DNA from 2 places in the Delftia sp. SD018 genome. Region 2 is predicted to be linked to the other one. Evidence: predicted binding sites of a transcription regulator. Region 2 holds the regulator's gene; the other holds the start of a gene.
What was found. The regulator FNR, encoded in region 2, switches genes on or off when oxygen is low (the NO sensors DNR and NnrR bind a similar motif). The targets are predictions, from matches to a motif close to TTGATNNNNATCAA.
Positions count from the first base shown of each region.

Region 1 (3,205 bases), on a different contig from region 2:
CTGTAGTCCCGATCCCACCGTCTCGGCTGCCCCTGGGACGACCGTCAACACTAGGTCCAGACTACGACGCGCAGCCCCCAGGTTTTTTACAGTGGAACCGTCGCTGATGCAGATCGCGGCTTTGAAAAAACAAGGCCTGATTGCACAGCGCTACTTCAACATCACTGAAAGGACCAAGCCATGAATGAAGACCGCATCAAGGGCAACTGGAAGCAATTCACCGGCAAGATCCGTGAGCAATGGGGCAAGCTCACCGATGACGATCTGGATGTGATCGCCGGCAAGCGCGAGCAATTCCTGGGCAAGCTGCAGGAGCGCCAGGGCCTGGCCCGCGACGCTGCCGAAAAGCAGCTGACCGACTGGCAAAAGCGCAACCCCGACTTCCGCTTCGAAGACTGATGAGGGTGGACTGCGGATGGGCTGGACGCCCTGGCCGGCGCCGCCATCCGCTCCTCGACAGCCAGCGTGCCTGAGGCACGCACCAATGGCCCGCCGCCGCAGGCAACAAGGGCCGCTTCAGTACAAATACAAGGAGTTCCATCATGCAAACACCGCAACGCTTTCGCCACATGCTTTCCGCTGTCGCCCTGGGCCTGATGGCCTCCGGCGCCATGGCCATGACCAATGCGGAGCACACGGCCGCCAAGAACCAGATCGAGGCCGATTACAAGGCTGCCAAGGAACAGTGCAAGCCGCTCAAGGACAACGCCAAGGACGTCTGCGAGAAGCAGGCCAAGGGCCAGGAAAACGTGGCCAAGGCCGAACTGGAATCGCGCCGCAATCCTTCGCCCAAGAACAGCGAAAAGGCACTCAAGGCCAAGGCCGATGCGGACTACGACATCGCCAAGGAAAAGTGTGACGACCTCAAGGGCGACGCCAAGGATGTCTGCGTGAAGGATGCCAAGGCCGCCCACGTGCACGCCGTGGAAGCCGCCAAGGTGAACAAGGCCCAGGCCGAGCCCGCTTCCAACTCCGCAGCCAAGGCTGCCAACGTGGCAGAAACCCGCAAGGACGCTGCCGAGGAAACCCGCGAAGCCGACTACAAGGCTGCCAAGGCCCGTTGCGACACCATGAGCGGCGCTGCCAAGGACACCTGCGTGGCTGATGCCAAGCGGAAGTTTGGACAGTAAGCTCCCCCTGAGCGGCTGACGCCGCTTCCCCCTCTCTACTCGCTTCGCGAGGGAGGGGGACGGCACCTTCGCCGCGAGGCGGCTCTTGCTCGGTGCCCCTGGCCTTTTGGCCGCGCCAGTTTTATCCGCCTTGACCAAGCCCCGTTCGCGGGGCTTTGCTGTTTTCGGGTTGGCTGATGTGGGTCAAACGGGTTGGGCGGTGCTGTTCCTAAGCTGCAGGCTTTCACGATGAAGGCAGGAGAAGCATATGGCCGTGCTGGAATGGAGCGGAGCGCTGGCATTGGAGTTGCCGGCCATGGACGAGGTGCATCAGGAGTTCGTCCTGCTGCTGGCCGAGGTGGAGGCGGCCGATGATGCGCAGCTGTGCGCGCGCTGGGATGAGCTGATCGCGCATACGCAGGTGCATTTCGACCAGGAAGACCGCTGGATGCAGTCCACGCGGTTCACCAGCACCAACTGCCACAGCCTGCAGCACAAGGTGGTGCTGCAGGTGATGCGCGAGGGGGCGAGCAAGGCGGCGGCCGGTGATCTGGCCGTGATCCGCAGCATGGCGGGCGAGCTGGCGGCCTGGTTCGTGCACCATGCGCAGACCATGGATGCGGCGCTGGCCCTGCATCTGCGCAGTGCGGGCTTCGATCCCGCCACGGGCTCCCTGGCGCACCCTGAGGCCTTGCCCGAGCAGCCCATCACGGGCTGCGGCGGTGCCTGCGACGGCAGCGCCGACCGCGCGCGGACCGTGCCGGCCTGATCCGGCCTGAACCGATCTGAACCGGCAGTAAGGCCACCAGTCAGCCAGCCCGCTCAGGGCACGATCGCGGGCGAGGCCAGGATGGGGAAGATCTTCACCAGCCCGCCCGCCATCACCTCCACGGCCAGGGCCGCGAGGATCAGGCCCATGAGCCGCGTCATCACGTTGATGCCGGTCTTGCCCAGCACGCGGGCGATCGGGTCCGCCAGCGAAAAACAGACCATCACCACCAGCGCCACCACCACGCCATAGCCCACCAGGGCCAGGTGCTGCCAGATGGTGCGTGCCTGGTCGGCGTAGATCACCACGGTGGACATGGAGGCCGGCCCCGTCAGCAGCGGAATCGTCAGCGGCACCACGGCAATGCTGTTGCCCATGGCGGCCTTTTCCGCGCCAGCGACCAGCGTGGGCGCGTTGGGCCGTTCCTCGGCCGGGCGGGCGTTGAGCATGTTCATCGCGCTGATCAGCAGCAGCAGGCCACCGCCCACCTGAAAGCTCTGCAGCGAGATGTTGAAGAAGTCCAGCACCTGCAGCCCGATGATGGCGCAGGCCGCGATCACGCAGAACGAGGCCAGCGCCGCCGTGCGAATGGTCTGCTGGCGCTGCTGGGCGCTGAATCCCTCGGTGTAGTGGATGAAGAAGGGGACGATGGCCAGCGGGTTGATGATGGCCACCAGCGTGATCAGCGGTTTGAGGTCCATCGCATTCCCTGTAGGTTGCCGCCGCCCACCTGTGCCCGGAGCTTGCCGGTACGCACGACTTTTCGTTCCATCGAATGTCTCCTGTGAAAGAATTGCCGCACGGGCCGGCCCGCCGCCATTACAGCATTGCGGGGCGCGTCCGCCCACCGGGAAATCACAACAGGTTCTCAGACAGAAAGGAACGCGGACATGGGCAGTTTTGTGCAGTTGACTTCGTTGGATGGCACGGCTTCGCCGGCCTGGGTGGCGCGGCCCGATGTGCCCGCGCGCGGTGCCGTCGTGGTGCTGCAGGAGATCTTCGGCGTCAACGCCCATATCCGCGCCGTGGCCGACCGCCTGGCAGCCCGCGGCTATGTGGCCGTGGCGCCGTCGCTGTTCACGCGTGTCGAGGCCGGTGTGGACCTGGGCTATGGCGACGCCGACCGTGCCAAGGGCATGGCGCTGAAATCCGCCGCCGAGGCGCTGCCCCAGCCCGGTGTGCTGCCCGAGATCGAGGCCGCCATCGCCCATGCCGCCACGCTGGTGCCCGGCGGCAAGGTGGGCATCGTGGGCTTTTGCTGGGGCGGCCTGTGGGCCTGGCGCGCGGCCTGCAACCTGCCCAGCCTGTCGGCTGCGGCCTGCTACTA
Region 1 is NZ_JADDRN010000034.1:9,679-12,883, reverse strand. Features, by position in the region: gene INR38_RS25045 (CsbD family protein) at 181-399, shown strand; gene INR38_RS25040 (hypothetical protein) at 543-1,130, shown strand; gene INR38_RS25035 (hemerythrin domain-containing protein) at 1,378-1,878, shown strand; gene INR38_RS25030 (MarC family protein) at 1,932-2,579, opposite strand; gene INR38_RS25025 (dienelactone hydrolase family protein) at 2,769-3,205, shown strand, end outside.
Region 1: a site for FNR is predicted at 1,304-1,317, ahead of INR38_RS25035 (hemerythrin domain-containing protein). Genes of this name have one in related genera too.

Region 2 (3,205 bases):
GTCCACGTTGATGGAGGCAAAGCCCAACTGCCGCGCGGCCGCCACCAGCTCGAACACCTGCTCTGCCGGCTGCACGCGGTGCACGGCGATCTGCACCTGTTCGTCGAAGTCCTGCACACCGAAGCTCAGGCGGTTGAAGCCCAGCTCCTTGAGCACGGCCAGGCGCTCGACGCTGACGGTGCGCGGATCGACCTCGATGGAATACTCGCCACCCGGCTCCAGCTTGAAATGCTCGCGCAACAGGCCCATCAGCGTGCGCAGCTCGTCGTCGGAGAAGAAGGTGGGCGTGCCGCCGCCCAGGTGCAGCTGGCTGACGGTCTGGCCCTTGCCGCAATGGGCCGTATGCAAGGCCATCTCGCGCGCCAGGTAGTCCAGGTAGACGGCAGCGCGATCGTGGTGGCGCGTCACGATCTTGTTGCAGGCGCAGTAGTAGCAAAGCGACTCGCAAAAGGGCACGTGCACATACAGCGACAAAGGCGTGGCACGCGCTGCGGTACTCGATTTGCGTTGTTGCAGCGCCAGGATATAGTCCTCTGCACCAAAGGCCTCGACAAAGCGGTCGGCGGTAGGGAACGAGGTGTATCGGGGCCCCGGTACGTCAAAGCGACGCAGCAGCTCTGGGGTGACAGCGGTCATGGGTTTTTTCCTCTAATACCTCGACTGTGCCGCAGCACATCGGTCATGTCCTTGACTCATATCAAGAGTTGTTTGAGGGACTGCTGCGACAATTTGATCCAACTCATCGCAATCCACGAGGTCACCGCCGGCACGCTGTGTGCCGCTGATGTTTATCACTCCATGAACCTTCAGACCATCAAAGCCTCCTGCTCCAACTGCAACCTGCGCGAACTGTGCATGCCCATGGGCCTGGATGCCGAGCAGATGCAGCGCATCGACGACATCGTGGCCACGCGCCGCAAGGTCAAGCGCGGAGGCCTGCTGTTTCGCAACGGCGAGACATTCACCTCGCTGTACGCCATCCGCACCGGCTTCTTCAAGACCTGCGTGGCCACCGAGGACGGACGCGACCAGGTCACAGGCTTTCAGATGGCCGGCGAGATCATCGGCCTGGACGGCATCGTCAACGACCACCACACCTGCGATGCCGTCGCGCTGGAAGACGCCGAAGTCTGCGTCATGCCCTTCGACAAGCTGGAAGACCTGTCGCGCGAGGTCACGGCCCTGCAAAACCATGTGCACAAGGTCATGAGCCGCGAGATCGTGCGCGAGCACGGCGTGATGCTGCTGCTGGGCAGCATGCGCGCCGAGGAGCGCCTGGCCGCCTTCGTGCTCAACCTGGTGCAGCGCCTGCATGCACGGGGCTTTTCCAAGTCCGAACTGGTGCTGCGCATGACGCGCGAGGAAATCGGCAGCTACCTGGGCCTGAAGCTGGAGACGGTGAGCCGCACCTTCTCCAAGTTCGCGGACGACAACATCATCGAGGTGCGCCAGCGCCATCTGCGCATCCTGGACACGGAGGCGCTCAAGCGCATCGTCAACAGCCAGCAGTGCCAGTGAGGCTGCAAGGGCGGCAAGCATTCGTCCGCCAATGAACAAGGCCCGCGACAGCGGGCCTTGTTCATTGCGGCGGGCTCTCGATCAGTCCCGCCCCAGCCCCTGCATGGCCAGGTCCGGGTCGGGCTCGGAGACCACGCCGTCATTGAGATCGCGGGCCGAGCGGCCCAGCATGGTGGTCATCAGGCTGGAGAGCATGGTCACGCCCCAGAAGGCGAAGAAGGCCAGCGTGTAGATGCCCTGGCGCGACCAGCCCAGGTCGCCGAGCCAATGCAGCTCCAGCGGGTCCACAAAGGCAAAAACCAGCATCTCCATCACGGCGGCTGCCAGAAAGGCAGGCCAGGCAATCCACATCCAGCGTTGGGCCAACATCAGCGATCTCCTTGTGCTGTCGAGGGGTCGCCTTCATTGTGCGCCGCGCCAACGCATGGCGCCAAGCCCCGCAGCGCCCTGCACGCCTGTAGGAAACCCTCACCCGTCGCGCATGCCGGAGATGCGATCCGCCATGCAAAAAGGCCGCGACTGCGGCCTCTTGCAGGGGTGCACGGCGATCAGCGGTCGGTGGGGTGATCGTGCGCGGGCGTGGCCGCATGGTTGCGGCCGGTGACGGCGGGCGCCATGCTCTTGGGCACTTCGCGCACGCCATCGGCACGCTCGTTGATCGTGATGCCGTTGCGGTAGTAGTCGGGGTCGATCACGGGATCGGCGCCGTTGATGGCGATGATGGCCGTGATCACGGCAGCGACCACCACGGCCGCCGGGCCGGCCACCACCAGCCAGACATGGCCGAACCTCCACCAGGGCTTGCCGGCGTCGGGGTGCGAGGGAGCCTGCGCGGGCGCGGACACTGCGGGACTGGAAGACATGGGAAACCTCTTTCTTTCAGGCGGCAGGCGCGGACCGTGCCGCGCCTGCCAGGAACATCACCGGGGCACCAGGAAGACGGCCTTTTCGGACGCGCGTCCCGCGCCCGAATGCACGGCATCGATATCGAAGAATACGGTGTGCGAGCCCGGCTCGGCCGAACCGTAGGGAATCTGCAGGCGCGCCGCAATGCCGCGCGTCTCGGCCGGGCCGACCTCGACTTCCTGCTCGGACGCCAGCTCCAGCCCATCGAGGCCGTGGGCGCTGATGCGGTAGCGCTGGGCCTGCTCGGTGGCATTCATGATCTGCAGGCGGTAGACATTCTCCAGCTTGCCGCCCGCCACGATGCGCGACAGCGAGGCGCGGTCGCGGATCACGTCCACCTTGACCGACTGGCGCAACGCCAGGCTCACGATCATGACCACGCTCAAGCCGATCAGCACGGCCGAGTAGATCAGCACGCGCGGACGGAAGATGCGGCGCAGCACCTGGGCACGCCGCCACAGGCCGGCCATGGCGTTCTGCGTGGTCAGGCGGATCAGGCCGCGCGGGTACTCCATCTTGTCCATGATGGAATTGCAGGCGTCTATGCACAGGCCGCAGCCAATGCATTCGTATTGCAGACCGTTGCGGATGTCGATGCCCACGGGGCAGACCTGCACGCACATCTTGCAGTCGATGCAGTCGCCCAGGCCCTGGGCCTTGTAGTCCACCTTCTTGGTGCGCGGCGCACGCGGCTCGCCCCGGCCCGTGTCGTAGCTGACGATCATGGTGTCCCGGTCGAACATGGCGCTCTGAAAGCGCGCATAGGGGCACATGTACTTGC
Region 2 is NZ_JADDRN010000010.1:24,193-27,397, forward strand. Features, by position in the region: gene hemN (oxygen-independent coproporphyrinogen III oxidase) at 1-636, opposite strand, end outside; gene fnr (fumarate/nitrate reduction transcriptional regulator Fnr) at 799-1,518, shown strand; gene INR38_RS11985 (hypothetical protein) at 1,600-1,887, opposite strand; gene INR38_RS11990 (FixH family protein) at 2,067-2,381, opposite strand; gene ccoG (cytochrome c oxidase accessory protein CcoG) at 2,439-3,205, opposite strand, start outside.